DNA from 4 places in the Pantoea alfalfae genome. Region 1 is predicted to be linked to each of the others. Evidence: riboswitches for the same ligand, from Rfam matches in the RefSeq annotation. Region 1 holds a riboswitch; each other region holds the start of a gene.
What was found. A riboswitch is a leader RNA that binds a small molecule or an ion and turns the genes downstream of it on or off. The one in region 1 is predicted to bind thiamine pyrophosphate.
Positions count from the first base shown of each region.

Region 2: linked by a shared signal. The riboswitch ahead of thiC (phosphomethylpyrimidine synthase ThiC) and the one ahead of K6R05_RS19520 (FAD-dependent oxidoreductase) in region 1 are both predicted to bind thiamine pyrophosphate.
Region 3: linked by a shared signal. The riboswitch ahead of thiM (hydroxyethylthiazole kinase) and the one ahead of K6R05_RS19520 (FAD-dependent oxidoreductase) in region 1 are both predicted to bind thiamine pyrophosphate.
Region 4: linked by a shared signal. The riboswitch ahead of K6R05_RS20350 (TenA family protein) and the one ahead of K6R05_RS19520 (FAD-dependent oxidoreductase) in region 1 are both predicted to bind thiamine pyrophosphate.

Region 1 covers NZ_CP082293.1:226,941-234,828, reverse strand. Annotated here, with positions in the region: gene K6R05_RS19550 (hypothetical protein) at 1-181, opposite strand, end outside; gene K6R05_RS19545 (DsbA family protein) at 488-1,030, shown strand; gene K6R05_RS19540 (ASCH domain-containing protein) at 1,254-1,667, shown strand; gene K6R05_RS19535 (HesA/MoeB/ThiF family protein) at 1,677-2,645, opposite strand; gene K6R05_RS19530 (thiazole synthase) at 2,655-3,413, opposite strand; gene thiS (sulfur carrier protein ThiS) at 3,416-3,613, opposite strand; gene K6R05_RS19520 (FAD-dependent oxidoreductase) at 3,597-4,541, opposite strand; TPP riboswitch at 4,673-4,792, opposite strand; gene K6R05_RS19515 (ArsR/SmtB family transcription factor) at 4,938-5,252, opposite strand; gene K6R05_RS19510 (alkene reductase) at 5,269-6,387, opposite strand; gene K6R05_RS19505 (hypothetical protein) at 6,593-7,321, opposite strand; gene K6R05_RS22205 (P-loop NTPase family protein) at 7,760-7,888, shown strand, end outside.
Region 2 covers NZ_CP082292.1:3,759,604-3,767,491, forward strand. Annotated here, with positions in the region: gene purH (bifunctional phosphoribosylaminoimidazolecarboxamide formyltransferase/IMP cyclohydrolase) at 1-84, shown strand, start outside; gene purD (phosphoribosylamine--glycine ligase) at 104-1,384, shown strand; gene K6R05_RS17550 (DUF1481 domain-containing protein) at 1,417-2,079, opposite strand; gene hupA (nucleoid-associated protein HU-alpha) at 2,151-2,423, opposite strand; gene K6R05_RS17560 (YjaG family protein) at 2,612-3,202, opposite strand; gene nfi (deoxyribonuclease V) at 3,266-3,934, opposite strand; gene hemE (uroporphyrinogen decarboxylase) at 3,937-5,004, opposite strand; gene nudC (NAD(+) diphosphatase) at 5,045-5,815, opposite strand; gene rsd (sigma D regulator) at 5,905-6,411, shown strand; TPP riboswitch at 6,563-6,663, shown strand; gene thiC (phosphomethylpyrimidine synthase ThiC) at 6,751-7,888, shown strand, end outside.
Region 3 covers NZ_CP082292.1:1,386,914-1,394,801, forward strand. Annotated here, with positions in the region: gene ahpF (alkyl hydroperoxide reductase subunit F) at 1-39, shown strand, start outside; gene K6R05_RS06500 (AEC family transporter) at 101-1,060, opposite strand; gene K6R05_RS06505 (hypothetical protein) at 1,158-1,355, opposite strand; TPP riboswitch at 1,654-1,751, shown strand; gene thiM (hydroxyethylthiazole kinase) at 1,786-2,583, shown strand; gene thiD (bifunctional hydroxymethylpyrimidine kinase/phosphomethylpyrimidine kinase) at 2,570-3,370, shown strand; gene K6R05_RS06520 (GntR family transcriptional regulator) at 3,423-4,109, opposite strand; gene K6R05_RS06525 (mannitol dehydrogenase family protein) at 4,197-5,657, opposite strand; gene K6R05_RS06530 (MFS transporter) at 5,724-7,007, opposite strand; gene K6R05_RS06535 (Zn-dependent oxidoreductase) at 7,090-7,888, opposite strand, start outside.
Region 4 covers NZ_CP082295.1:21,687-29,574, forward strand. Annotated here, with positions in the region: gene K6R05_RS20330 (sensor domain-containing phosphodiesterase) at 1-1,614, shown strand, start outside; gene K6R05_RS20335 (ABC transporter substrate-binding protein) at 1,651-2,586, opposite strand; gene K6R05_RS20340 (ABC transporter permease) at 2,610-3,365, opposite strand; gene K6R05_RS20345 (ABC transporter ATP-binding protein) at 3,362-4,102, opposite strand; gene K6R05_RS20350 (TenA family protein) at 4,099-4,800, opposite strand; TPP riboswitch at 4,870-4,972, opposite strand; gene K6R05_RS20355 (6-phospho-beta-glucosidase) at 5,034-6,464, opposite strand; gene ascF (PTS cellobiose/arbutin/salicin transporter subunit IIBC) at 6,501-7,888, opposite strand, start outside.

The DNA.
Region 1 (7,888 bases):
GCAGAATTTTACTTGCCTGCCAGTAACAGAGCACCATGACCTCATCCTCCTCTTTTTCAGCCAGCTCATGCAGCCGGGCGCGCAGTGATAACACGTCAATACTCTGCTGATCATCCAGCATGTCAGAGATTGTCTTGTTAATAACGCGATGGAGAATTTTCCAGGTAAGATCGGTATGCAAAATTAACCTCTTCTAACGCTTATCGGCCCCAGGCAGACGATTAGCATACAGTTAACAGAACTGACTTTCTCATTCGGGCGAGCAAATTCTGCAGATAACTATAGCTGCGTTGCAGGGCCAGCAGTTGAGAATGCCAAAGCCGACAATTCTAACGATTAATGGCCCTTGCTGTCGCCTGTTACGCGCGTCTCAGCCGCTGATTGCTGTTTTTTGTAACAATTACGGCTGATTCTCAACTGGCTGATGCGATGAGGATTTGCCAGGGTAAGGACACTTTCCGTTCCGTTTATCTTAAAGGAGTTTTCGATGAGTCAGCATGCTGATGTCCTGATCTGGGGCCACGGTCCCGCAATCTTTGAAGTCTTTCTGGAACCCACCTGCCCTTTTTCGGTACGCGCGTTCAATAAATTTGACGCGTTACTGGCGCATGTGGGTGAAGAGAAGATGACCCTGAAGATTCGCCTGCAATCACAGCCGTGGCACCTCTATTCCGGCGTGATTGTGCGTTACATCCTTGCCGCCGCCAGCGAAAGTAAAGAGGCGGCAAAGAAGGTAATGCAGGCAGTCGCCGATCATCGTGAAGAGTTTGAGTTCACCGATCACTGTACCGGCCCGAATCGCGATGCAACGCCGAACCAGATTCTGGCCCGCCTCAGGGAGTACAGCGGCGTGGATGCCAGCGCCGCGTTTGATCAGCCCGATCTGCAGAACGCGATTAAATGGCACTGCAAATATGCCCGCCAGAATGGTATCCACGTTTCACCGACCTTTATGGTGAATGGTCTGGTGCAGCCCGACATCAGCAGCGGTGACGACATTGAACACTGGGCGAGCTTTCTGATGCGTTAGTTTTTGTGCGCGGCTGTGGCTGGCCGCGCCAGAGTATGCCTCTCCTTTGCGATCCAGCACACACCAAAACCCAATATCATGATAATTAAGCCTGTTTTCCCATGAGCAGGCCGGGTAAGCTGTAACGCGCTTAGCAGCATATAAACCGCTGCTGCTTTATCTTAACGGCGACACTGGCCTGCATTTATTCCGGTCAGGCGCTTCTTTCATTAAGGATTTGCGGATGTCGATGACGCTGGAACAACTGCAGGACAAATATCCGGGTGCATTCACAGATGCATTCGGTGATTCCCCGGAATTAGCTAACGAGCTGGCAACGCTGATTATTGCCGGAAAAAAGGTAGCCACCTGCGGTTCGTTACAGAGCTGGCAGGATCAGGAAGTCCTGCCACAGCCGGGCGGCTACACCATTGTTCTGAACGGCGAAAAACGGCCCGTCTGCGTGATCCGCACTACCGGACTGTTCCTGACGCGCTTTGATCGCGTGACGCCCGAGATGGCGATGCTGGAGGGCGAAGGCGATCTCAGCCTCGACCACTGGCGGCAGGAACATCAGCGCTATTTCGAACGTGAAGGCTATTTCCACAGCGAAATGGAGCTGATCTTCGAAACGTTCCAACTGGTCGAGGTGATCTAAACCCGAACCTTACAGCGTATTTGCCGCCATCAACGCCAGACGCGTAACACCACGCGCGGCGAGGTTCTCAGCCGCCTGAGCTGCACGCATGCCACTGGCACACACCAGTACCACACGCTGATCGGATGGCGGCTGCCAGGCTGCTATCTGCTGCGGCAAAATCCGTAACACCCGTCCGGCCACACTGACCGGCGCTTCTTCGGGACTGCGCAGTTCCACAATGCAATCGTCCTCACTGAGCATCAGCTTATCGATAAACGGGATATCCGGCGCGTCGGATTCAGGTGCATCATCAAAGCGAAATTGCCTGATGTGCCAGTCCACAAAGTCGCAGTGAATCATGCAGCCGAGCGGCGACGGCGTCAGTTTCAATAACACACTCAGCACCATCTGGGCCTGCATTGCACCCAGCGTCGCTACCGCAGGCCCCATCACGCCCGCCGTATTGCAGTTTCCCGACGCTATCGGCAGTTGAGGAAAGAGCGCACGATACCCTGGCGCACCGCCGCAGAATCCGCCGACATAGCCTTTGCGACCCAGCACCGAGGCGCAGATCAGCGGCAGACCACGCGGAGAGCAGGCGTCGGAGAGTTGATAGGTGATGGCGAAGTTATCCGCCGCATCCACCACCAGATCGACCCCCTTCAGCGCCTGCGGCAGTTGGCTGGCGCTCAATATCTGGGGATGTGCCTCAACGTGGCAGTCAGGATTACGCAGCGCCAGCTCGCGCTGAGCACAGATTGCTTTCGGCTGGCCCACATCCCCGACGCCAAACAGCGTCTGCCGGTGGAGGTTGTGCAGCTCGACCCGATCGCCATCGTAAAGACGAATAAATCCGATGCCCGCTCCGGCCAGCAATGGCAGCAGCGTCGCGCTAAGGCCGCCCGCACCCACTACCAGCACCCTTGCCCCGCTCAGGCGCTGTTGCCCCGCTTCACCAATCTCCGGCAGCATCGCCTGTCGCTGATAACGCGTCATCGCTGCTCCTTAACTGAACTGTGCCAGACCAAAAATGGGCGTAGAAGCTGACGCCATGTCGCGTTGCTCCATCAATCCTGCCTGAAACGCCTCGTACCCGCCGTGGATCGCGGCGGCAAAGGCACCCGCCATGCGCACCGGATCGCGTGCTTTCGCTACCGCCGTGTTAAGCAGCACGCCATCAAAACCCATTTCCATCGCCTGTGCCGCCTGGCCTGGCGCACCGATGCCCGCATCAATAATCAGCGGCACACCTTTAAACCACGCACGCATGGCGCGTAGTCCCTCTATATTGCGCAGCCCCTGGCCGGAACCAATCGGCGCCCCCCAGGGCATCAGCACTTCACAACCCGCTTCCAGCAGTTTCTCGCCAACGATCAGATCTTCGGTAGTGTAGGGAAAGACCTGAAAGCCATCAGCACAGAGGATTCGGGCCGCTTCAACCAACGCAAAGGGATCTGGCTGCAGCGTGTCGGCATGACCAATCACTTCCAGCTTAATCCAGGGCGTGTCGAACAGTTCACGCGCCATCTGCGCCGTCGTCACCGCCTCTTTCACCGTGTGGCAGCCTGCGGTATTCGGCAGAATCCGTTTATTGAGCTGCTGCAACAGCGTGCGAAAGGCACCGCCTTCGCTGCCTTCACGACGCAGACTGACGGTAATGATCTCCGCACCGGATGCATCGATCGCCTGATGCAGAATGTCCGGTGACGGATAGCCGGCGGTGCCGAGCAGAAAGCGTGATTGCGGGGCAAATTGATAGAACATGGTTAACCTCCCTGCATCGGTGACAGGATTTCCAGCTGGCTGCCCGGCTCAAGCTGCTGGCTGGCATAACGGCTGCGCGGCACAAACTCACCGTTCAGCGCAGTGGCGACGGTGCGCGGGTCAATCTGCTGCTCCGCCATAAGTTCCGCCAGCGTGATTGCGCTGGTTTCAATCATGCGTCCATTAAGTTGAACTCGCATGAGTCATCTCCTGAGTGAGTTGCAGCATGAGTTTTTCAGCCATGATCGGGGCCAGTAAAAAGCCGTGGCGGTACAGCCCGTTTAACGAGAAGCGGCCATTTTCATAGCGGACTTCCGGCAGGTTCTGACGGTAGGCGGGACGCAGACCGGTGCCACTCTCCACGATGCGCGCTTCAGCCAGCGCCGGATGCAGGCTGTAAGCCGCGCTCAGCAACTCCATCATCGCCCTGCCGCTGATCGGGCTGCTGTCGTGACTTTCGACCATGGTGGCTCCGAGCATGAAGTGGCCTCCGGCACGCGGCACCAGATAGCAGGGAAAGCGCGGATGCAGCAGACGGACCGGACGGGAGAGCTGTACGTCGGTTGATTGCAGGATCAGCATTTCGCCCCGCACGGCGCGCAGGGCGGCCTGATGATCAAGAGCGTGAATGCCGCGGCAGTCGATAATTTTGCCACCGGATTTACCGCTGTGAAACGGTACGCCAGCGTCCTGCAGTGTGTCGCGCAGTTGCTGTAGTGCGCGACGCGGATCAAGATGCGCCTCTGCGGCAAAAAACAGGCCACGGGCGAAACGATTTTCCAGCGCCGGTTCGATGTCACCGGGCGCAACCCACCGATGCTGCTCCGTCATGCTGGCGAAGCGCGTCAGTTCGCGACTGTCTCGCGGCGGCGCAACCACCAGCGTGCCCTGCTGCTCAACGCCAACAACGCGTTGCGCCCACCAGGCCGCCGCATGCTGGCCCCATTCGATCACCTGCGGCGGCGCGCTTTCCGCTTCGCACCAGGGCGCAAGCATACCGCCCGCCCAGTGCGAGGCGGCACGACAGTCCTGCTGCGTAATAATTTCGACGGATTCTCCCCGCTCCCTGAGCAGTGTGGCGACGCACAGCCCGGCGACGCCGCTGCCGAGCACCGACCAGCGGCTCATGGTGTCCACCGGAGAGGAAGAAAGGGGTTCAGGATGAGATAGTTCACTTTGGCCTCGTTATCAGTTAACGAAGACCCGTGATACGGAGGGAAAAGGCAGAGACGTCGCGAACGCGCCCCTGCGGCAAGTATCGGATGCGATACCCGTCTTCCTACGCCAGTATCAACTGGGTCAGGTTCTAAGGGTCGCTAAGCCGCGCACTGCGCTATTAGCCTCTCAGTCTCTCTGGCGAGACTCCCCTGACGGCTTTAGTTGTAAGTTAAGCGGGCAGCTTCGTCAAGCCGCATGCGTGAAGACGCGCCAGAAATTCGGAGGATATGTGCAGGCGTTTACTGTGAGTGCAAAGGCTATGCATTCGCATATGAGAAAAGAGAGATGTGTTAAACGGCAGGTGCTCTAAAGCGCCTGCAGCGATTGTGTCACCACGTCGGTTATTTCACGAATACGCAATTCAGCGCGGCGATAGTAGGTCCATTTCCCGACTTTGCTGGCTTCGACCAGTCCCGCATTGTGCAGGGCTTTCAGACATAACGAGGTAGCGGGCTGTGATAAGCCCGCCTTGTCCTGGATGAGGGTGGCACAGACGCCATACTGAGCGAAGGGATAGAGCTGCGAATAGCCCGCAAACGCTTCGTCAGGATTTTTAAGCCACTTCAGTACTGCCACTCTGGTCGGGTTGGACAGTAACTTCAGGGCATTTTCGGGGGACATGCCGCCTCACATAAGATCAGGATTGAAAAACAGGATAGTCAGTATAGCCTTTCTCAGTGCCGCCATACAGGGAGGCGTTGTCGACCTCATTCAGCGGATAGCCCGATTTAATGCGCGCAGGCAAATCGGGATTCGCGATAAACGAGCGGCCAAAACCCGCCAGGTCGCCCCAGCCGTTATCCAGCATACGCTTTGCTTTTTCCGCCGTGTAGCGACCGGAATAGATGATCGGCGATCGGAATGCTTCCCTCAGTGCAACCCGGAAACACTCTGGCATATCCGGGCTATTATCCCAGTCCGCTTCGGCAATAGAGAGATAACCAACTTCCAGCTCATTCAGAAGCTGAGCGGCGCGGATGTAGGTTGCGTGGGGATCGCTTTCAACCAGGCCAAGATAGACGCGCTCTTCGTCGGTACTCGAAAACAGCGGCGCAAACCGCACGCCAACACGGTGGCTGCCAAATACCGAGCTGACCGCCTCAACCACTTCACGCAGAAAACGCAGACGATTCTCTGCTGAACCGCCATATTCATCCGTACGGAAGTTGGTGTGCTCCGAAATAAACTGGTTAATCAGATAACCGTTGGCGGAATGCAGTTCCACACCGTCAAAACCCGCCTCTTTTGCATTTTCCGCTGCGCGTCGGTAAAGCGCCACGATCTCTTTTACTTCCGCGTTGGTCAGTACCCGTGGTTCGCTGGGTGCGGTCAGTATCCCGGCACCAGGTCCGGTTTCAATAAATATCCGGACGTTATCAGCCGCGATGGCTGAAGGGGCAACCGGTGCCTGTTTACCGGGCTGAAGTTCATTGTGAGAGACGCGACCAACATGCCAGAGCTGACAGAAAATCGTTGCGCCTTCCTGATGTACCGCCTCTGTCACCTTTTTCCAGCCAGCGATCTGAGCGTCGCTGTGGATCCCCGGCGTCCATGCATAGCCCTGCCCGCGAGGTTCAATCTGGGTGCCTTCGGTGATCATCAGTCCCGCGCTGGCACGCTGGCGGTAATACTCCACCATCAACTCGCCGGGAATATTGCCCGGCTGTTCACTGCGACAACGCGTCAGCGGCGGCAATACAATGCGGTTACGAAGCGTGAGATCGCCCAGGTTCAGGGGGGTAAAAAGTGACGGCATAACAAAAGGTCCTCTGATGTGTAAGAGGCGCCATTATATTTACACATTTAAATTTGTAAATGTGTAATCAGTGCTTTTTGTTTTAGTCGGGTTTATCAGAGTGTCTCATCATACTAAACAGCCTCATCGTAGCAATCCTGCCGACGCGACGCTCAGGATGGCTTTATTGTCACGAAAGAGCCGCCAGCCGCAGGTTCATCACCTTTTAAGCTATGTATTTATCAGCGAACGCCTGCCACTGCTGGCGACAAACCTCCAGCTGTTTAAGTGCGTCATCGATTGAGGGTTGCGATTTGTTGCCCGGATTCGGTGTGGAACGAATCACATCAGCAAACGCACTGAAAATGGCGTTCATGTCACTGCCCGATTTTGTCGCTTCGAACATCCTGGCCCGTTCATTCTGTGGCCGCGCGGTGCCGCTCTTTACCTGGTTGAGATAATCACGCGCAGCCGCCACGATTTCGCGGGTGCCATATTGATGCGCAATATCCAGCCTCTGCTGTGCTCCCAGCAGCGTGCGCTCTTCGCGTAATGCCACTTTACCGTCGATCATCTCATCAACAATGCCCGTCGCCTGCTCCCACTTGTCCTCCGGAACATATTTCTCAATAAGTTTGTGCAATTTCACCTGCGTTAACGTTATTGCCATCGCTTCAGAGGTATCGCTGTTATCGTACTGATTTTGTCCCACCTGACCTTCAGCGAGCACCTGATGAAGTGCGCCCGCAAACTCATCCATACTGGCCTGGGTGTTATCTGTCGTCATGTCCACCAGGGGCCGGAATGTCCTTGCATCCCAGTTAGTATAGGGATCATTGAAAAGCGCATAGCCGAGGTTAAACGTGGGTCCCTGATTAGCGGATCGACTTGTCAGCAGACCTTTCAGATTTATATCCTGCTGTTCAGCTGAGACAGGATCAGCTACGACCTGCATCAGGCGGTCTCTTGCCGCCTGAGAGATGTTAACTACAGCGTCAGGAAGCGTTTTTCCGGTAATTGACTCGGTATTGACGCCTGAAGATGGTTTGATTGCGCCGGAAGTAGCATAGCTATTTGCCACGCCGTCTGTAAGTCCATTGATTAACACCATAATGCCCTCTACGGTTTGATTAATTGAGTAATTAATCGGCAGGATGTAACAAACCTTTACCGTGACAAATACAACCCGTAAGGCGGGTGACTTCTTTGAAAATCAGATCATCAGGTTCGCTTTGACATGACTTTAATTCATAATGCCTTCAGAAACCCTTATTTGCGCCTCCTGCAGGTCAACACATTCCATATAAGATTAAAAACTTGCGAAATGCATAGAAAAGCATCATGTCAGCAGGCCGTTATTCCTTTCAGACAAGGCAAATTCAAAGGACATATTATGAATAGTGCACTGGCTTTAGAGGCGCTGGGACCACGTATTTGTATTATGGGTCCTTCAAACAGCGGTAAATCCACCTTAGCAGAGGCTATTTTCCGCAAAACGAATTTACCTGTTGTTCATCTTGAT
Region 2 (7,888 bases), on a different replicon from region 1:
ATCCGCGATGAAGAAGTGATTGCGGCAGCCGATGAGCATGACATTGCGATGATCTTCACCGACATGCGCCACTTCCGCCATTAATCGTTCTGGAGAGTAACAGATGAAAATTTTAGTAATCGGCAATGGCGGACGTGAACATGCTCTGGCCTGGAAAGCGGCCCAGTCGCCACTGGCGGAAACCGTATTTGTCGCGCCAGGTAATGCGGGCACCGCATTAGAGCCTGCGCTGCAGAACGTCGCGATCAGTGCGACAGATGTCCCTGCCCTGCTTGAATTTGCCCAGCGTGAAAAGATCGATCTGACGATTGTCGGGCCGGAAGCGCCGCTGGTGATTGGCGTCGTGGATGCCTTCCGTAAGGCAGGGCTGGCTATCTTTGGTCCGACGCAGGCCGCGGCACAGCTGGAAGGCTCTAAAGCCTTCACCAAAGATTTTCTGGCACGTCACCAGATCCCCAGCGCGGCGTATCAGAACTTTACCGACGTTGAGCCTGCTCTCGCATATTTGCGTGAGAAAGGTGCGCCCATCGTTATTAAAGCCGACGGCCTGGCCGCAGGTAAAGGCGTGATTGTCGCAATGACGCTGCAGGAAGCTGAGGATGCGGTTCAGGATATGCTGGCCGGTAACGCGTTTGGCGATGCCGGACACCGCATTGTGATTGAAGAGTTTCTGGATGGCGAAGAAGCCAGCTTCATCGTGATGGTAGACGGCGAGCATGTACTGCCGATGGCCACCAGCCAGGATCACAAACGCGTCGGCGATGGCGACACTGGTCCGAACACCGGTGGTATGGGGGCCTACTCACCGGCTCCGGTTGTCACCGATGAGATCCACCAGCGCGTGATGGATCAGGTTATCTGGCCAACCGTGCGTGGCATGGCCGCAGAAGGCAACGTCTACACCGGTTTCCTCTATGCCGGTCTGATGATCGACCACACCGGGCAGCCGAAAGTAATCGAATTTAACTGCCGCTTCGGCGATCCGGAAACGCAGCCGATCATGCTGCGCCTTCAGTCGGATCTGGTCGATCTTTGCCTGGCTGCCTGTGACGGTAAGCTGGATCAGAAAAAGTCACAATGGGATCCCCGTCCTGCGCTGGGTGTGGTACTGGCGGCAGGCGGTTATCCGGGTAATTACGCTCAGGGCGATCAGATTCATGGGCTGCCACTGGAAGAGGTTGCCGACGGCAAGGTATTCCACGCCGGAACACGTCTGGAAGAGGATCGGGTACTGACGAACGGTGGCCGTGTGCTGTGCGTCACTGCGCTGGGTGACGATGTCGCTGCGGCACAAAAGCGGGCTTACGAGCTGACAAAGCCAATTTCATGGCAGGGCAGTTTCTGTCGCCGCGATATCGGCTACCGCGCTATTAACCGCAAATAAGCGAAGGGGGCACCTGGTGCCCCCTTTTCACTTCACATATCGTCTTCTGTCGGCTGCTGTGAGCAGTCATCCTTCTGACTGACCCGCAACAACTGAATTCCTTCAGGTGCTTCAAGCCATGACACCATCAGCGGTGCCGATGCGCTACGCTGCTGCTGTGTCAGCATCTGCACCTCGTCAGCATCAAAAGCGGGTCTGACCTGCTGGCCTTCACAATTCTCCAGCACATTGTTTCCCAGCCAGTGTCCCTGTTTCAGGAACACCTGACCGCTTAACAGCGCATCGCTGAGGTTACGCATGCGCTCGGCATCAAACTTATAGAGTTCAACCGCATCCGGGCTGACCGCTTCACGCCGGCCTGCAAGCTGGCGCTGCATAAAGTTGAGACCACCCGCCTGGTCGAAGCGCAGGGTTACATCGTCAGGTTGTTTGCCCTTCACCTGGCGCTGAATGCTGATCAATGACTCTTCCAGCCAGACATAGTCAGTCACTTCACCTTCACCGCCACTGAACGGCGTATAGAGGGTGCGGATATGAACTGACTGATGGTCGCTATTTTTGCGCCAGATACGAACAACACCACGATCGGCAAGATAGCCACTGGCAGAAAAGGGAGGTATATCCGGAGTCGAGCTGCAGCCGAAAAGAAACAGAGAGAGAAACAGAACAGATAAACGCGGTAACAGCGGAATCATGATGGCTGGCCTCTTAAAAACAAAAGGGGCGAAACGCCCCCTGTTTTAAAGCTTAACCGCAGTGCGACGTCTTACTTAACGGCGTCTTTCAGCGCTTTACCAGACACGAATGCCGGTACGTTTGCTGCAGCGATTTTAATCTCTTTGCCAGTCTGCGGGTTACGACCGGTACGCTCAGCGCGGTGGTTCACTTTAAAAGTACCAAAACCAACCAGTTGTACAGCATCACCATCTTTCAGAGACTCAGTGATCGCAGCCAGAGTCGATTCCAGCGCTGCCTTTGCCTGGGTTTTAGACAGGTCAGCTTTTTCTGCGATCACATCAATCAGTTGAGTCTTGTTCATAAGTTATCCTTAAAGTGTATTTATCGCTTGCTAAGCAACGAGTGCGAGGGAAAAGCCATATTCTGGCACTCTTCTGCCTGCACGCACCGATAGCCACAATTTTCAGCCCCCCAAATGTAGACCAGACAGGGGGCCAATGTGAAGCCTTCAGGCGCGCTAATTCGGGCCTGAAGTCACGTTTTATCGCCTTACTGCTGGAAATTTATACCGATGTTACTAATTCCCGCTTCACGCAGGTCAGATCGCAGACCTTTAATCAATTCAAGGTCGCGCTCTTCACACTCCGCCAGCAGACGGAAAATCTCCCACTGGAGGTCCCACTCATCGATGATAGCCGGGTTTTCACGCAGCTCTTCATCGGTCATTTCGCGTCCAGCCTGGGTCATCTCCAGCATAGCGACGGTGGTAATTGAGGTCTCGCTGACTTCAATAGCATGCTCAAGCGTTTCGCCGCTCAGCTGCGCATGAACGACTTCGCTTAATGCCACACAGGCATCGATAGCCGGATAAACGCCGTAAACCTCAAATGCATCGCCATCAGGAATGGCGGCTTCGAGTTTTTCCAGCTGGCTGTCGAAGTTAATCTTCGCATCTTTGACCGTCAGGTTTTCCCAGATCAGATCAAGAATCCGGCGATAGAGTGCCGGATCGGCAAATTCAGTCTGCTCGCAGAATGCGCGATAGTTGGGATACATGCGTTCGCACAGGCAGGCCATAAAAGTCAGGTGCTGCCAGCTTTCCAGCTTCGCCAGACGCAGATGAACGGGGTTCTGTAACATAAAGGTGGCTCTTATTCGTTTCTCTGGCCGCAGTGTAACTGCAAAACCGCAGCACAAACAGTGTTAAAGCGCGTTTTGCCAGCGCTGGAAAGCGGTTCGGTTAGAGGCAACCGCATCGGCCCAGCGGGTAGGTTCCGGCAACCGGTAACCGCGCGTACAGTTTTCGACCCACTGCAGCGCCGTATCCAGGCTGACACGATGACCGGTGGCGACAAACAGCGGATTACAACGCAGCTTGCTGCGCCATACCCAGCCTATCTGCTCACCTTTGTCGATCAGCGGCTGACGGCTGCCAGGCTGCGCATCCAGATCGTCAAAACGCCCGCAGAGACGACTTTTCGCAACACCAATAGTGGGCACATCGACCAGCAGGCCAAAATGCGATGCGACGCCCAGCCGTCTTGGATGCGAAATACCGTGTCCATCCACAAACAACAGATCAGGCTTTTGCTCCAGCATCTGCCAGGCAGCCATCAGCGCCGGATATTCACGGAAGGAGAGAAAGCCCGGAATATAGGGCATGGTGGTCTCAACGCGCGCGATGCGATGCTCCACCAGTTTTAACGAGGGATATTCCAGTATCACCATCGCCGCCCGCGTGACGGTGCCGTCCTGCTCAAACCCAACGTCTGCCCCGCCAATAAAGCGGGGCGGCAGAACGTCAAAGTCATCTTCACGCACCACGTCAGCGGCGCGTTGTAACTGCTCAGCGCGAAGTGCGGCAATGTCCATAATTACTCCTGATGCCAGGGACGCGATAAACGATGCACAGCATCAACAAAGACACCGGCATTTTCGGGCGGAACGTCCTGATGAATGCCATGCCCCAGATTAAAGACATGACCAGTGCCTGAGCCAAAACGCTCCAGAATACCGGCCACCTCCTGCTCGATACGTTCAGGTGCCGCATAGAGCATAGAGGGATCCATGTTGCCCTGCAGCGCAACTTTGTCGCCTACGCGGCGGCGTGCATCATCAATATCGGTGGTCCAGTCGAGACCCAGCGCATCACAACCGGTGGCAGCCATCGCTTCCAGCCACTGTCCGCCGCCTTTGGTAAAGAGCGTCACCGGCACGCGGCGGCCGTCGTTTTCACGCAGCAGGCCATCGACAATCTTGTGCATGTAGTGCAGGGAGAATTCGCGATAGTCACGACCGGTCAGCACGCCGCCCCAGGTATCAAAGACCATGACGGACTGCGCTCCGGCGCGGATCTGAGCGTTGAGATAGAGGATGACGCTGTCGGCCAGCTTATCCAGCATCGCGTGCAGCGTCGCCGGATCGGCATACATCATCTTCTTAATTTTAGTAAAGGCCTTACTGCTGCCGCCTTCCACCATGTAGGTGGCCAGCGTCCACGGACTGCCTGAGAAGCCAATCAGCGGCAGATCGCCATTCAGGTTTTTACGGATGGTGCGGACCGCATTCATCACATAGCCCAGCTCCATTTCAGGATCGGGCACCGGCAAACGCTCAACGTCAGCGCGGCAGGTCACAGGATTAGAGAAACGCGGACCTTCGCCGGTTTCAAAGTAGAGACCCAGTCCCATCGCATCCGGAATGGTCAGGATGTCACTGAAGAGGATGGCGGCATCCAGCGGATAACGGCGCAGCGGCTGCAGGGTCACTTCACAGGCCAGCTCGGCGTTTTTACACAGCGACATGAAATCACCCGCCTGGGCGCGTGTCGCTTTGTACTCCGGCAAATAGCGCCCGGCTTGTCGCATCATCCATACCGGCGTGACATCAACCGGCTGACGTAACAGGGCACGCAAATAACGATCGTTCTTCAGTTCACTCATCTCAACACTCTCTCAATAACAGGCGTGTAGTGTAGCACTTTCACGCTTCGGCGCGGCACAGGGCGACGGTATCTTCAATCAGGCGGCGCGCTACCGTGCCTGGCGGTGGCAGCAAAGGCAGCGCATCAAAACGGAACCAGGCGGCATCCAGCAGCTCTTTACCGTCATGTTGCAGATCGCCGCTGTCATACTCCGCCATGAACGCCGTCATCAGCGATTGCGGGAAGGGCCAAGGCTGGGAGGTCACGTAACGGACGTTTTTGACGCGGATATTGCTCTCTTCCATCACTTCCCGGGCAACGGCCTGCTCCAGCGTCTCGCCGACCTCCACAAAACCGGCCAGCACGGTGTAGACCTTGTTGCGATGGCGGGCATGATTCGCCAGCAGGATTTCATCGCCGCGACGGATAGCCACAATGATGCAGGGCGCGATCTGCGGATAGTAACGCTCACGGCAATGACTGCAGAGACAGGCAAATTCATGTTTGCTGTGGTGCATCTCATGTCCGCAGTAGCCGCACCAGCGATGAGAGCGGTAGAACTCCGCCAGCTGTACACCGCGACCCACCAGCTGAAACAGCGCCACATCCTGATCGATCAGCTGTCGCATGGAGAACATATCGGAGGAACGCGGCTCACAAATCAGCCAGACTTTTTCGCCCTGCCATTCACCAATGGTCCGGGCCTTACTGCCAGTTAAACCGAATTTTTCGGCGTTTCCGTGGGGTAAATCACCTTGTGGCAACCAAAGTTTTTGTTCATGGCTGACAATCCACCATCCAGCGTCTACGCTTGAGATTTCGCATTGCATTTATTTCGTCATCCTTAGCGTCAACTCGCACGCTGAAGCCCTGATGTTAAGTGTGTAGATAAACAACTATAACTCACATGGAGTTAGATATGCTTAACCAGTTAGACGTCCTGGCTGAACGCGTAGGTGGCAGTAATGAACTGGTCGATTCGTGGCTTGAAGCGCGTCGCCAGCTACTGGTGACCTATTATCACCTGGTCGGTCTTAAACCTAAAAAAGAGGCGCTGACGCGTCTTGATGAGCAGGCACTCGACAACTTCTGTCACGGCCTGGTCGACTATCTTTCTGCCGGTCACTTCAGTATCTATGAGCGCGTGATCAGTGAAATGAGTGGCGACAGCCCGATGATCGCCGCCGCGCAGATCTACCCTCCGCTGGAGGCAAACACTGAGCGTCTGATGCAGCTGTATGACGGTCACCTGCAGCAGGCCATTGATGATGAAAACTGCATGACCTTCCAGCAGGCTCTCTCCGAAGTGGGTGAAGTGCTGGAATCACGCTTTACGCTGGAAGATAAGCTGATTCAGCTGGCCTGGGATAACCAGCTTGCTACGCCACCAGTGGCGAATGACAGCCAAATCGCGCGTCCGGCTTAGTGGTTAACAATGGCAAAGGGCTTGAGATTATCCTGTAGCCCTTTTATGCTGAACAGGTTCTGAGGAGCGCTCTCCAAAGAACCTTTTTTATTTTAGCTTTGAAATGTGAGGTTTTACGCCCGAGTCTGTTATCAGACACCCGCGAAAAAACCGCTTCTTGTCGGAGTGCCCAGTTGGGCTGAGACCGTTAATTCGGGATCCGCGGAACCTGACCAGGTTAGAACCTGCGTAGGGAACAAGAGTAAAACTTCTCTGTATGCCAGCATGCCTGTGCTGTCTATACGGTTACTCCTTCCGAACTCCGGACAAGCATCGTTCCCCCTTAACAGGAAGATTGCTATGTCTGACCCAAAAATGTCCCGTCGTGAACAGCGTACCCAGGCGCAGGAATTTATCGATTCCCTGCAAAGCGGCAGTGCTTTTCCTCAGTCCCGTCGCGTCTGGATTACCGGTAGCCGGGAAGATATTCGCGTGCCGATGCGTGAAATCACCCTAAGCCCGACCCATATCGGCGGCAGCAAAGAACAGCCTCTCTATGAGCAAAATGAAGCGGTGCCGGTCTATGATACGGCAGGTGCGTATGGCGATCCCGCGGCACAGATTGATGTGCATCGCGGTCTGGAAAAGCTGCGCGCACGCTGGATTGCTGAACGCGACGACAGTGAGCTTCTTGAGCAGAACAGCTCGGGCTATACCCAGCAGCGACTGGCTGACGAGGGGCTGGATCATCTGCGCTTCGATCACCTGCCAACACCGCGACGCGCCCGTGCAGGCCGCCGTGTCACGCAACTGCACTATGCCCGTCAGGGCATGATTACCCCGGAGATGGAGTTCATCGCCCTGCGGGAAAACATGGGCCGTGAGCGAATCCGCAGTGAGGTGCTGCTGCAACAGCATCCGGGGCACAGTTTTGGCGCGCATCTGCCCGCCGATATCACACCCGAGTTTGTCCGTCAGGAGGTCGCTGACGGACGCGCCATTATCCCTGCCAATATCAATCATCCTGAATCGGAGCCGATGATCATTGGCCGTAACTTCCTCGTCAAGGTCAATGCCAACATCGGTAACTCGGCAGTCACCTCTTCTATCGAGGAAGAAGTAGAAAAGCTGGTGTGGTCGACCCGCTGGGGTGCCGACACGGTGATGGATCTCTCTACCGGTCGCTATATTCATGAAACGCGAGAATGGATTTTGCGAAACAGCCCGGTGCCCATCGGGACCGTGCCGATCTATCAGGCGCTGGAAAAAGTGAATGGCGTGGCCGAGGCGCTGAACTGGGAAATATTCCGGGACACGCTGCTGGAGCAGGCGGAACAGGGCGTCGATTACTTCACTATTCACGCGGGCGTACTGCTGCGTTATGTCCCGATGACGGCGAAACGCCTCACGGGAATTGTCTCGCGGGGTGGCTCGATCATGGCGAAATGGTGCCTGTCCCACCATCAGGAGAGCTTCCTGTATGAGCACTTCCGCGAGA
Region 3 (7,888 bases), on a different replicon from region 1:
GCGTTTGACTATCTGATTCGTACCAAATCGGCTGAATAACATTTAGTTAACCAGACAATAGCCCTTCAGCACGCCTGCTGAGGGGCTTTTTTTTAGCCTGTTAATAGCCCGCCAGTGTCATCAGCATCATCCATATCGGCGTCGTCACCGCCGCAAATACCGTTGAAAACAGCATACTCGCCGCCGCCGGGCCGGTAATGACATTGAACTTCTGCGACATCAGATAGACGTTAACCCCGACTGCCATCGATCCCAGCAGTACCACCACTTTACTCTCCAGCGGTGGCAAATCGGTCAGCCACGCGATAGCCCATACCGTCATCGGCTGCAGCACCAGCTTCAGCAGGCAGAGGGTATAGCTCTCTTTAAGTCCTTCCCGCACCCGATAATGCGCCAGGCTCATGCCCAGCGTCACCAGCGACAGGGGCGCGGCCAGTGAAGCCAGCATCTTTAACGGTTCTGCGGCCAGCATCGGCAAAGGACGCTGCAGAAAACTCCAGGCCGTCCCGCTGAGAATGCCGATGATGAGTGGATTCTTTACTACCCCAATCAGGGTGCGCCACACGCCTTCCAGCGAGAAGCTGCCCTGTTTCGCCCATTCGACCGAAACGGTGAGTAAGGTCCAGAGGATCAGGCTGTTAAATACCAGAACCAGCGCCACCGGGGGCAGGGCTTCTGGCCCCAGCAGTACTGTGGCCACCGGGATCCCCAGCATCACGTTATTGGAAAAGATGCCGCCCAGCGCAAAAACCGACGCCGCTACGCCATCCAGATTGAACAGCCTTGTTGCCAGCAGTCGCCCCACGATAAACACCAGCAGGCAACTGCCGAAGAAGGCCAGCAACAGGCGCGCATCCACCGGCGGACTTTGCGAGAAGGTGCTCATCACCCGAAACAGCATGCAGGGCAGTGCGACGTTAAATACAAAGCGGTTCATCCCTTCGCTGATGCTGGCGGGCCATTTTCCGAGGCGCGTCAGACAGTATCCCAGCAGGATCAGGATAAACAGCGGGGCTGACAGATAAATTTGATGGCTTAAGCTTTCAAACAGCAGTGGCATAGAGAGAGTCTGGTCAGGCGATCATTAGTTACCAGACTAACAAATTACTAACTAACTGTTAACTTGAACTGTGTCTGGAATGACCGTTGCCCGGACACTAACCTAACCAGCGGCGTGCCTGTCTGTCACTGATATCCCGATAATAGACCCGGTGAATAATTTCGCCACAGCCTGTGCAGCGGGCGGAAAGATAGGTGGAGAGGTACTGTCTGCCATTGGGTGCCACGGCACCCTTGCGTTCAATATTAATCTCCTGCCATCGATGACGGTGTGGAATAAGCGCTAAAAATCGCATCATACGTCCTGAATAGTATGAAGTTCCGCTTCAGAAGTTTTTTAACTCCATGAAATAACGTGTTTTTTACGATAATGCTGCGAGCAGGTTAGTTATTATGGGGTCACCAGATTCACTGCGGGAAATATTACTCATCAGGGTAATAAACACTTCTACTTATAAAGAGGTATTCCGATAGCCCGCAGCATTAAGCCTTTTTTTGTACTGCTGAGAGTTGATCGGGATCATGTGAATTGTTTCAGTTCCGATTATTTTCCAGGCTTGCTTTAACAGTACGGCTTGCCTATGCTGCAAGCCGTAACACGACTCGGGGTGCCCTTCTTAAATGAAGGCTGAGAAATACCCGTATTACCTGATCTGGATAATGCCAGCGTAGGGAAGTCTGATGCCTGACCGCATTCGCCTTCTTGTTCGCCGGTTGGGAGCTACGATGACACATCAATCTCAACACCTTTCTGCTGCGCACTTCGCGCCCGTTCTGCACACTTTCCGCCGTCAGTCACCGCTGGTGCACTGCATGACCAATGACGTGGTCCAGAACTTCACTGCCAATGTGTTACTCGCGCTCAATGCCTCACCGGCAATGGTGATCGATGCTGACGAAGCGGCACAGTTCGGCCGCTTTGCCGATGCGTTGCTGATTAACGTGGGCACGTTAACCCGCGAGCGCCAGCAGGCGATGCAGGCTGCCGTTATCGCGGCTAATCAGGCGGGCACCCCCTGGACACTCGATCCGGTTGCCGTCGGCGCGCTGACGCTGCGCAGCGACTTCTGTCAGCAACTGCTCAGCCAGCAACCGGCGGTGATTCGGGGAAATGCGTCAGAGATTCTGGCGCTGGCACAACAGGCCGGCGGCGGGCGCGGTGTCGACACGCTGCATCAGGCGGATGCAGCACTCAATGCGGCCCAACAGCTCGCGGAAACCTGGAGCACGCTTGTGGTCGTCACCGGTGAAGTGGACTACGCCACCGACGGCCGGCGACTCCTTGCCATAACCGGTGGAAGCCCGTTAATGACGCGCGTGGTCGGAACCGGCTGCGCACTTTCTGCTGTAGTGGCGGGATTCACTGCTCTGCCAGGCGATCGGCTGATGAACGTGGCGGCGGCCTGTCAGATAATGGCCCTGTCGGGTGAAAAGGCAGCGGCGCAGGCAGCCGGACCCGGCAGCTTTGTCACGGCGTTTATTGATGCACTCTGGACGCTGGAGGTAGAGCATGAAGCGCATTAATGCTCTGACGATTGCCGGTACCGATCCCAGTGGCGGCGCGGGCATCCAGGCCGATCTGAAAACCTTCTCAGCTCTGGGTGCCTACGGCACCAGTGTGATTACCGCGCTGGTGGCACAAAACACCCAGGGCGTGCAGTCGGTTTATCGCATTGCGCCTGACTTTGTTGCCGCCCAGCTCGATTCGGTACTGGATGATGTGCGTATCGACAGCGCAAAAATCGGCATGCTGTCTGAAACGGCCATTGTGGAACAGGTTGCAGCCCGGCTGAGGCGTGCTGAGATCCCGTTTGTCGTGCTGGATACGGTCATGGTCGCGAAAAGTGGTGATGCGCTGCTTTCGCCAGACGCCGTGGCCAGCGTACGGGAGCAGTTATTACCGCAGGTGTCGCTGATCACGCCAAATCTGCCGGAAGCGGCGGCGTTGCTGGATTGCGCTATCGCCACCAATGAGGCAGAGATGCGCGAGCAGGGGCGGGCCTTGCTGGCACTCGGCTGTCAGGCCGTGCTGATGAAGGGCGGTCATCTGGCGGCGTCGGAGAGTCCGGACTGGCTGATTACTCACTCAGCGGAACAGCGATTCAGCACGCCACGCGTGCATACCCGTCATACCCATGGCACCGGCTGCACGCTGTCGGCCGCCTTAGCCGCGTTACGTCCGCGCCATACTGACTGGGCAGAGACGATTGAGGAAGCGAAAAACTGGTTGCAGCAGGCGCTGTTACAGGCGGATTCGCTGGAGGTCGGGAACGGCATCGGACCGGTGCACCATTTTCATCAGTGGTGGTGACGGCGAAGGTCCGCATCGACCTGGTAATCAGGCGGTGCGGGCAGTTTCCGTTTCAGGGCGCTTCAAACCAGGCGCTGTTACGCTCGGCAATCGGGGTGATTGAGAAGATCATCTCCTGCAGGTGACGACGCATCGCCGCTTCGGCGGCATCGGCGTCATGGCGCTTCAGCGCGGCAAAAATCTCTTCATGCTGCTCAATCAGCCTCTCCGGTGGTGAGACTTCACTCAGCGTCAGAAACCGCACCCTGTCCATAGCCGCTTTTATGTTTTCCACCGTCTCCCAGGCGAGCTTGCAGTCAATGCTTTCAGCGATCAGGCGATGAAACTCATCGTCCAGAGTGAGGAAAGCCTGGCTGTCATGCCGCTCAGCGGCCATGCGCTGCAGCTGCAGATTATGTTCCAGTGCCATCAGGGCGGGATCGTCAATCTCCACCGCTGCCCGCCGCACTACCGACACTTCCACCGCCTCACGGATAAACCGGCCATCCGCGACACGTTTAGCGGAGATTTTGCGCACGAAGGTGCCGCGCTGCGGCAATACCTGTACCAGTCCGGCTTCAGCCAGCTTTATGAACGCTTCACGCACCGGCTGGCGTGAGACGTTGAAGCGTGCTGAGACCTCTTTTTCAGAGAGCAGCGAACCTGGCTGAATTGCGCAGGTAACAATATCTTTGCGCAGATAACGGTAAATCTGCTGATTTACCGGTTCGCTGGTAGTAATGGTATAGGCGATCGACATGCAGCAATATCCATATTACGGCTGGCCGGGGCCAGCGCGATGGGAAAGTGTCAGTCTAATCAGCGCACTGCGTCTGCGCCAGCGCTTTTAGCCGCGGTTGAGACACTGATGCACTGTGGCACGCGCGCCCTGGGTGGTGAGTTGCTGATACCAGACAGTCAGTCGGGCAACCACGTCGCTATTCTGCGCCAGATCCTCGCCGAATACTTCGCGGATGGCGAGCAATGCCCGCACGCGAGACTCACCTTCTTCACTGGTGGCAACGCACTCTGCGAGCTGCGCTTCCAGCGGATCGCGGATGTCGATCGGCTGACCCTGTTCATCGACGCCGCCGACATAGCGCATCCAGCCCGCTACGCCCAGCAGCAGCAGGTCGCAGTCACTACCGCGCTGCAGGTGCCAGCGCAGGCTATCGAGCATACGCTGTGGCAGTTTCTGTGTGCCGTCAGTGGCAATCTGTCCGGTGCGATGTTTAATGGCGCGATTTTCATAACGCGCAATCAGTGAATCGGCATAGGCGTTGAGATCCACGCCCTGAGTGCGCAAAGTAGGAGCCTGCTCATCGATCATCAGTGAACGGGCGGCGGCGCGGAAATGGTGATCGGCCATGCAGTCGCTGATGTATTCATAACCGGCAAGGAAGCCGAGATAGGCCAGGAAAGAGTGGCTGCCATTCAGCATGCGCAGTTTCATCTCTTCATAGGGCAGAACGTCACTGACCAGTTCTGCGCCCGCGTTTTCCCACGCCGGACGACCATTGACGAAGTTATCTTCAATCACCCACTGGAAGAAGGGTTCCGCTTCAACCGCAACCGGGTCGCTGGAACCCAGGCGCGCGCTCAGGGCCGCAAACGCCGCATCGGTCATCGCCGGAACGATGCGATCGACCATGGTTGAGGGGAAGGTAATGTGCTGCTGAATGTACTCTGCCAGCGCCGGATCCTGCTGCCGCGCCAGTTGCACAATCACGTTGCGGGTGACATGACCATTTTCCGGCATGTTGTCACAGGACATCACGCTGAAGGCAGGTAGCCCCTGGTCACGGCGGCGGCGGATCGCGGCCAGAATCAGACCTGGCAGCGAGCGCGGCGCATCCGGATGCTGCAGGTCATGGACGATATCGGGATGATCGGGATTTAAATTGCCACTGGCGGGCTGATGACAGTAGCCTTTTTCAGTGACGGTCATGGAGACAATCGCCACTTCAGGCTGACTCATGGCGTTAATCACCGCCTCAATACCGTCACTTTTACCGTGCAGCGCCTGGGTAATAACGCCAATTACCCGGGTATGCAGGGAATCATCAGCCATCTCGGTGAGGGTATAGAGCAGATGCTGCTCACGCAGAGCCTGAATCAGCGCGCCGCTGTTGAGGTTCACTTCGCAGTATCCCCAGTCGCTACCCTGTTCAGCCAGCCTGTCGCTGCAAAGTGCCTGATGAGCGCGATGAAAAGCACCAAAACCGATATGCACCATGCGGGTTTTTAACTGGCTGCGGTCATAAGCGGGGCGCCGGACCTCAGCGGGGAGGCAATCAATCTGTAACATAGTCCGTCCTTATGGCAAACGGGGCGCAAAGCGCCCCAAAACATCGTTCTGTTAGCGGAACAACACTCAGACCGAAACCGGTTTATCCTCAGGTTTCGGACTGCGAATCACAAACAGCACCAGGAAAGCCCCCAGCGCGGCGACACAACCCGCCAGCACAAAGGCGCTATCGAATTTACCGGTATGCTGAACAATAAAGCCGGTGACGATCGGCCCGATGATGCCGGAAAGGCTCCCCACCAGATGGATAAAGCCGCTGATGCTGCCGATACGACTTTTGTGCACCACATCCTGAATAATCGCCCAGTAGATCGCGCCGGTGATGTAGAGGAAGAAAATCGACACAGACATCATAATTACCGCAGGCACCACATCTTTTATCGTACCCGCCAGCGCCACACAAATTGCGGCGGCCAGCAGTGAGACCACCAGCACAATTTTGCGGGACAACAACAGCTTGCCGGTGATGTTAAAGATCTTATCGGAGATCCACCCACCCAGTGCCAGGCCAACGAAACCGACGATCCACGGGATCATGGTGGTGATGCTCATTGATTTGATATCCAGGCCGTGCGCCTGCACAAGGTAGGCCGGGAACCAGCTCAGGAAGAAGAACAGGATGTAGTTATAGCAGAAGAAGGCAAATGCCGTGACCAGGATAATCGGCTGGCGCAGGTAGTAGCCAAACGGATGTGACGTTTCTGACAGGTCAACCTCATCATTCGGGCTGGTGGCTTTCAGGCGATCGATCAGCTGACGCTCTTTTTCGGTGACCAGTTTGCTCTTCGCCGGATTATCAGCGGCAAAGAAGAGCCAGAACGCCATCCATACCAGACCGATACAGCAGACGATCACAAAGGCCGGACGCCAGCCATAGGCCAGGGCCAGATAACCAATGATCGGGCCGGCGACTGCGCCACCTAAAGGTGACCCGGCACTGAGTAAACCCATCGCCGTGGCGGCCTGTTTCTTCGGGAACCAGCCATTAATTGCTTTGTTAGCCGAAGAGCAGATCGGGCCTTCAGCCATGCCGAACAGCACACGCAGGATCAGCAGAGACCAGAAGCCAGTGGCCAGCGCGGTCATGCCGCAGAAAATGGACCAGGCACCCACTGCCACGGCCAGTACGATTTTTGGACCATAGCGGTCAGTGGCAAGCCCGCCAAGGAAGTTAAACAGGGCATAGCCAAAGAAAAAGCTGCCGAAGATCATGCCAAACTGCTCAGCATTAATCGCCAGATCTTTCTCTACCAGCGGTACGGTCAGCGACAGGGCGACACGATCGAGGTAGTTAATCATGTAAACCAGGAACAGCAGCAAAACGAGGGTCCAGCGCAGATTCTTGAACATACAAACTCCGTGATCTGTTTTATCTTTATAGTCATGCCGGCGGGTACGCACCGGCTGAGGAGACCTGGTGTTCAGCGGATAATTAACCCATCTGAAGTATGACTTTGCAGCAGGTGCGCGGATCTTTTTCGAACAGGGTCATCGCGCGTTCAATTTCATGCAGCGGAAAGTAGTGAGTGACCAGCTTCTCTGGCTGGATTAACCCTTTTTCCATCCATTCGATCACCTGTGGGAAACGATTGCTGTTAAGACGTGAGGTAAACAGCGACAGCTCCTTACTGGTCAGGCTCTGCTGAGTAATGCTGCACGGCTCGCCGGAGAAGCCCAGCAGACCGATGCGCGCGGCGGGTGAGGCGAGGGCAGCTGCTTCAGCCAGAATGGTGGGATGGCACGCCGCGTCGATAATCAGCGTAGGCTGCACGCCCTCAAGTTGTGCCGCCAGCGGGATTTCGCTGTTATCGAACAGTTGATCGGCACCGCTCTGTTCTGCAAGTGCCAGCCTTTCCGGCAGGCGATCCACCACCATCACCTTTTTAACCTTATAGACGCCCTTCAGCACCTGAATCGCAGTAAGCCCCATCGGACCGGCGCCGTAAATCAGCGCCACATCGTCTGGCTGTGGCTTGAGAAACGCGGTGATATTGGCGGCAATAGTGAAAGGCTCAATCAGACTGGCGAGCCGATCGGGGATGCTGTCCGGCAGGGAAAAGGCATTTTTCGCCGGAGCCAGCGCAAACTCGCTGAAGCCGCCATCACGGTGCACGCCAATCACCTGCAGTGTGGTGCAGACATTGGGACGGCCTACCGAGCAGGGATAACAGCTGCCGCAGCTCACCACCGGATCCACCGCCACGCGGTCGCCCAGCCGGGCCGGATCAACA
Region 4 (7,888 bases), on a different replicon from region 1:
AATAATCAATACATAAGAGCGTCACGGAACTTCGATCTTAAACAATCGACCCGTGATGAATCTCTTTGCCGCCACGTCGTTGATGGTGAGGGACATCTGGTGGTGGTTGACACCTTACTGGATGAGCGCTTTGTCACGCACCCGTTTGTGAAAGGCGATCCGCATATTCGTTTCTATGCCGGTGTCTCGCTGCAGAACCTCGACGGTGCGGTGCTGGGCACGCTCTGCGTCACCGATACCCAGCCACATCCCTTTACGGATGAGAAACTCGCCACGCTGCGCTCACTGGCTACGCTGGTCACCTCTTTTCTGGATGCCTGGAACAACGCGGGTTTTGCCGACGTCATTACGCACCTGCCGAATCGCCCACGCCTGATTCGTGATATTCAGCAACTTACCCTTGTCGCACCGCAGAGCCGCTTTCGCCTGATTCTTATCGACTGCCTCGACATCATTCGTGCCTATGAGCTTTCCCGTGCGGTGGGTATTGCGCCGATGGAGAAATTGCTCAGGCAGATGGCGCAGGATGTGGCACACCGGCTCAATCTTCCGGAGAATGAGACGCTCTATACTTTCGCCCCAGGCCGTTTCGCCCTTGTTCAGCCCTACTCAGGCCGTTATTCAGCGCATAACATAAGCGATCTGTTCAAAGGCATGCGGGCCGATCTGGCGGAAAATATCACGCTCGATCTGGATGTCTTTACCGGCGAAACAGAGTTTGTACCGGGACAGATGGATGCCAACGAAACGGTACGTCAGGCCGTTAGCGCGCTACATGAAGCGATTGATGAGAACATCAGTGCGATGTCGTTTGATGAGAGTTACGACTCGCGGCGCACCGAAGACTTTTTGATCATGAATGATCTGGCTCAGGCGCTGAATAAAGATGAAGAGTTGTATCTCGCCTGGCAGCCTAAAGTGTGTCTCAAAACCGGTAAAACGGTCGGGCTGGAGGCCCTGATCCGCTGGAATCACCCTGAGCGGGGTGAGCTTTTCCCATCAGAATTTATTCCGTTAGCCGGTAAAACCAACCTGATCTCCGATCTGACCAACTGGGTTATCGATCACGCTGTTGAGCAGTTGGCGCGCTGGAATCGCGAGTACGACCTGATTCCGGTCTCGATCAACGTCAGTGAACGCGACTTTGCCAGGCCCGATTTTGCCGATCAGCTGGTGGCGAAATTAGCGGCAGCGCAGTTACCTAACTCGATTATGGGTATTGAGTGTCTTGAGAATGAGCTGATCACCAAAAGTGATGTGGCGATCAAAGGGCTGGAAGCGCTGAAGTCGCACGGCTTTATGGTCTCTCTGGATGATTTCGGCACCGGCTACAGCAATATCAGCTACCTGCAGGATATCCCGCTGGATGTGATTAAGATCGACCGATCGCTGATCTCGCGTATGGGCGAAGACGACGCATCTAAAATCATCGTCAGATGCATTATCCAAATGCTGAAAGAGCTGAATTACACCGTGCTGGCCGAGGGTGTGGAAGCAGAAGCTACGCTGGGACTGCTGAAAACCTACGGCTGCGATCAGATTCAGGGCTACTTCTTTTCAAAACCGCTGCCAGCCAGCGACATTGAACACTGGCTTTATCAGAAGTCACGCTAGTCAACCCGCCCGCAGCACTCGCTGCGGGCGCGCTTATCACTCACTGCCGATAGCGTAACGCTCAACCGGAGTGATGTGTTTAATCAGCTTATTATCAAACAAAAACTGCTCATAAGTCTGATAGCGTGCGCGATCCAGTTTTGCCGGATCGGCGGCGAACAGCGGCAGCGTAGCCTGCCATGCCTGATGGTTTAGCGGTGTATTCAGCTCAGGATGCGCCTGTGCAAATGCCTGCCAGCTCTCTTCAGGGTGAGCCTGCAACTGTGCATTCCCCTTTTTCAGTGCCCGCAGAAACTTTTTAATTTTTTCTGCATGCGCCTCATCACGGTTAGCAACGATAATCAGCTCATCATAGGCCGGCACGCCGTAATCCTCGACGTTTAACACCACCGGATCTTTGCCAGCAAGTTTCATCTCCAGAGCTTCGATATTGCGATAGCCACCTATCACCGCATCAACCTGCCCGGTCATCAGGGCGCTGGTGAGCTGAAAATTGACGTTAACCCGCTTTACCTGATCGGCCTTAATGCCGTCATGGCTCAGCATGGTCGCCAGCGTTGCTTCTTCAATGCCGCTGACGGAATAACCGATACGTTTTCCTTTCAAATCCGCTGGTTTTTTCACCGTTTTGTCCAGCGTCATCAGCGTATTCAGTGGCGTATTAATCAGCGTGCCCACACGCATCAGCGGCAGGCCCTGGTCGGCGAAAAAATGCAGCTGCGTCTGATACGTTATCGCTAAGTCCGCCTGCTTAGCGGCGACCAGACGCGGCGGCAGCGCAGGGTCGGAAGGCGGCACAATGTTAACCTCCAGACCCTCTGCCGCAAACGCACCGGTTTGCTGAGCCACCATAATGGGTGCATGGTCGGGGTTGATATACCAGTCGAGCACCAGCGTCAGTTTTTCCATCGCCTGAACCTGCGAGGCTAAGGAGGCGCTGAACAGCAGGACAAACAGGGGCATTTTAGTCATAGGTTGTCTCATCAGTAGGGTCGTCAGTGTGGCTCGGGAATCCAGGTAATCAGGCGGCGAAGCAGAAGGTCGATGATAAGCCAGAGAGTCAGCGTCATCAGCACCAGAATAAACAGGGCAGCGAAACAGAGGTCGCTCTGCATCCGGGCGTTGGCATTCAGCATCACGTAGCCCAGCCCTTCAGCCGATCCGACCCATTCACCAATGATGGCACCGATCGGCGCGACGGCCGCTGCCATCCGTAAGCCCGAACCCAGGGCGGGCAGTGCGGCTAACAGCCGGACATGACGCAGTTGTGCTATGTGTGAAGCGCCCATCGTGCGAGCCAGATCGAGATAGCCAGGCGTGACGCGACGCAGGCCATCAAAAAAAGCTGAGGTAACAGGAAAGAAGATCACCAGTACCGCTATCGCGACTTTGGCGCTCATGCCAAAGCCAAACCAGAGCACCAATAGCGGTGCCAGGGCAAATACCGGAATCGCCTGGCTGGTGATCACCAGCGGCATCATCCAGCGCTGTAACCACGGCGAAAAGGTCATGCCCAGTGCCAGCACCGCGCCCAGCAGCACGCCGAGCGCCATACCGATGAGGATTTCAGTCAGGGTGATCAGGCTGTGATGGCCGAGATAGCCAGCGTTGTCCCACAGTGCGGTAGCAACCGCAGCGGGCGAGGGCAGCAGAAAGGCCGGAACGGAAGTGAGTGTGGCGAGCCACCACAGCGTAATCAATCCGGCAGAGAGCATGACTCCACGGCGAAGCGCGGCGAAACGTAATCTCATCCGCCCAGCCTGCTTAGCTGTTTCAGCAAGGTGGCCTGACTCTGGATCACGCTGGTATCGTCTGCTGCCCGTGGTGGCTGGCCCTGGAGTGGCGGGCAGGTTTCAATGCCTGCTGAACCCATTACCAGCAGGTGATGACCGAGGCGACAGGCTTCCGCGGCATCATGAGTGATCAGCAGCACGGTATGTCCGGCCAGCACTTCTGCCGCCAGAGTCTGAATCTGTGTCCGGGTCAGTGCATCCAGCGCCGAGAAGGGCTCATCCATCAGTACAATGGGCTGACGGGTATAGAGGGTACGCGCCAGCGCTACCCGCTGACGCATACCGCCCGAAAGTGTCGCAGGTCGCGCACGGGCACAGTGGCTCAGGCCAACCCGCGCCAGCAGATGCTGCACCAGATCACGATCGGCTTTCTCACCTTTCAAGCGGCTGGCGAGGCAGACGTTCTGTTCCACCGTCAGCCAGGGATAGAGCAAATCCTGTTGCCCCATCCAGGCGATGCGCCCGGCCAGCGGCAGACCATCGCTGCCCTTAATTTGTCCCGAAGTGGGCGGCGTCAGACCGGCAATCACTCGCATCAGGCTGCTTTTACCTACGCCGCTGGCACCCAGCAAAGCGGTAAATGCACCACCCGCGATCTCCAGATTAAGCTCGCTGAACAATGGCTGCTGATCCAGCGTCAGGCAGAGCTGGCGAACGGAAATACCCGGCGGCACGGCATCGTTCAGCGGCTTCATGAGCTGCCCCGCAGACCGTCAGCATGATTAAGACCCATCTGCCAGAACGCCGCTTCCAGCCGGGTTGCGGTCGTAAAAATCTCCGACAGTGAGTTAATACGTTGTTCACCGGCGCGCTGCTGAGCCAAAGTTTCAAACAGCAACAGTGAGGAACCGACGCCCGTCAGGTAGGACTCATCGCCGTAATTCTCAATCCATGCCGCGTAAGGATTCCCCTCAAAGCAGGTCGCAGGATTGTCCAGCAGCCTCAGGCCGATTTCCGCATAACCGGCGACGCAGGGCATCAGCGCCGTCATCAGCGCCAGCGCATCTCCGGTGTGACCCACGTCCAGCACGTAGCGGGTATAATTGATTGTTTCCATTGCCTCAGGTTCGCTCGCCACCGCCTCTTCGCTGATGCCCCATTGCTGGCAGTAAGCCAGATGCAGCGGCAGTTCGCTGATAATGGCGTTCAGCGATGCCGTCGCGCTGCGTAACGCAGCCGGTTCAGAGAGCTTACTGATCAACAGGCCCCACGCACGGGCGAAGTGCAGCAGGAACAGATAATCCTGGGTGAGATAGTGGCGGAAAGCGGCGGGTGGCAGCGTACCCTGACCGAGCTGCTGCACAAAATTGTGCCTGACATAATCGTGCCATTGCGTGCCCGCCTGCTGGCGCAGACGACCATAAAAACCGGTTTCGAAAAGCGGATGTGACATAGGATCTCCAGTAACAGGGGAGATCCGGGCATAAGGTCTGGAACAGGGGATGAAGCAGGAGATGAGGCAGAACATCTGCCGACCCGTCCCTTCGCTGGCATGACCCAGATCAGGTTCAAAGGGTTCGGCTTGCGCCATCTCAGCCCATGACAGGACACCCCTCGGAGACATTCGTTATACGATATTTATTGCTGGAGTACAACGACACCAGTACGCGTTATTCAGTGACAATGTCACTCAAGATTGGCCCCGTTGCTGGCAATCACTTTCTTATACCACCAGAAAGACTTTTTGCGCGTGCGCGCCAGCGTGCCGTTACCCAGGTCGTCGCGGTCAACGTAGACGAAACCGTAGCGCTTGCTCATTTCACCGGTTGAGGCGGCAACCAGATCGATGCAGCCCCAGCTGGTGTAACCCATCACCGGCACGCCATCTTCAATGGCATCGCCCATGGCGCGGATGTGTTCACGCAGATAGCTGATACGATAATCATCATTGATCTCGCCATTCGCGTCGATTTCATCGCGCGCCCCCAGGCCATTCTCTACCAGGAAAAGTGGCTTCTGGTAACGGTCATACATCATATTCATAGTAATGCGTAAGCCCAGTGGATCGATGCCCCAGCCCCACTCACTGCGTGGCACATGGGGATTGGTCAGGGATTTCACCACATTGGCTGCGCTGCTGTTCTGTTCGTTCATTTCCGCCGAGGCGCAGCGAGAGGCGTAATAACTGAACGAGACAAAGTCGACGCTATTTTTCAGGATATCGGCATCGCCATCAGCGATCTCAAGCGTAACGCCTTTTTCCCGGAACACGCGGGCGGCGTAAGCCGGATAGGCACCGCGTGCCTGCACATCAATGAAGAACAGGTTTTCACGATCCTTCTCCAGCGCCGCCCAGACATCCTCTGGTTTACTGGACCACGGATAAAAGTTGCCGCCTGCCAGCATACAGCCGATCTGATTTGCTGGATTCACTTCATGCGCGATCCGCGTAACCAGCGCGCTGGCAACCAGTTCGTGATGCGCCGCCTGATACTTCACCTGCTCCTTATTCTCACCCGGTTCGAACACCAGACCCGCACCGGAAAACGGGCTGTGCAGCAGGATATTGATCTCGTTAAAGGTTAGCCAGTATTTCACCAGGCCATCAAACGCCTCGAAACAGCTGCGGGCATAGCGGGCAAAGAAGTCGACCATTTTGCGATTGCGCCATGAGCCATATTCGGTCACCAGATGCATCGGCACATCGAAATGACAGAGCGTAACCAGCGGTTCGATATTATATTTCCGGCACTCCTCAAAGACGGCACGGTAAAAAGCGATGCCTTCTGGATTGGGCGTCAGTTCATCACCGTTTGGATAGAGGCGGCTCCAGGCAATTGACGTACGAAATACGCTGAATCCCATTTCCGCCATCAGCGCAATATCTTCCGGATAGCGATGATAGAAATCAATGGCATCATGGCTGGGATAAAATTCATCATCCCGCAGCGTAAAGCGCTTTTCCAGACCCAGTTTGACCGCCAGTCGGTGTGGGCCATGCGGGATCATATCGACGGTGGTTGCGCCCTTTCCGCCCTCACGAAAACCGCCTTCACTCTGATTGGCGGCTAACGCGCCGCCCCATAAAAATCCTTGCGGGAACCTTGAATCAGACATGCAATCCTCTTTTCCGGGTCAGAATGACCCTTTCCTTTAGTGGCTATTAATCGCGTTGGTGCGTTCGGTAAGCGGCGCGGGATGCGCGGCGGTAGCGGATTCGGATTTCGTTTCAGTTTCCGCTTCAGGAATATCTTCAAACCCTAACAGCAGCGTCAGCACAAACGACAGCACCACCGACAACACCATAACCGCACCGACCCAGACGATACTGATGGGATTGCTGGGGTCAAAAAACTGAACGCTGGTGAAAAGACCCGGTGAGGCCATTGAGTGGCTGGCCAGCCCGCCAATGCCCGCGACCGCGCCGCAGATAAAACCGCTGATCAGACAGGCGATCAGCGGACGTTTCAGACGAACCGCCACACCATACAGCGCCGGTTCAGAAATGCCGGCAATGATGGCAGACGCTGCTGCTGCCAGTGCCGTCTGACGCAGTTCGCGGTTTTTGGTGCGGAACGCCACTGCCAGCGACGATCCGCCCAGCGAGAGATTGGCACCAATTTCTGACGGCATCACCATGCCCTCTTTGCCGGTTTCAGCAATGGTCTGGATGATGGTCGGTGTGAACACACGATGCATCCCGGTCATCACCAGCAGCGGCCAGATGGCACCCATAATCGCGACGGAAAGCCAGCCAAGATAGCCATGCACGGTGTAAACCAGCGCAGAGATGCCGCTGCCGATCCAGATGCCAATCGGGCCAATCAGCACAATCGCGATAGGGGCAGCAATCAGCACAATCAACATCGGTTTCAGAAAGTTTTTGGTAACGGCCGGGGTAATACGGTCCACGCCGCGCTCGATGTGCGACAGAATCCAGGTCATCACCAGTGCCGGGATCACCGTGTAGGTATATTTCACCGCCGTCACCGGAATGAAAGCGAATTCAACGTGCTGACCCTGCGCCGCTTTTGCCATCAGCTCAACAAAATTGGGATGCACCAGTACGCCAGCAATCGCGATCGCCAGCGACATATTGGTTTTGAATTTCAGCGCCGCAGAGGCTGCCACCATGACAGGCAGAAAGAAGAATGCGCCGTCGCCAATCACGTTGAGGATCACCAGCGTTGACGAACCTTTCTCAAACACGCCAGCCATATCCAGAATCATCGCCAGCAGCTTAACCATCGACCCGCCAATAATCGCCGGGATGAGTGGTGACATGGTGCCCACCAGCGCATCCAGAATGCCCGCGCCGATGCTTCGCAGGGTGATTTTGCGCTTCACCGGTTCAGGGGCTACCGCACCGGGCGATCCCAGTGCCAGTACCGCCTGGTAAGCCTGAGAGACGTTATTGCCAATGATCACCTGGCACTGCGTGTCGTTGTGCACCACACCCATGACACCTTTAATCGCTTTGAGGCGGGGATAGTCGACCCGAGTTTCATCTTTCACCACAAACCGCAGACGCGTCATGCAGT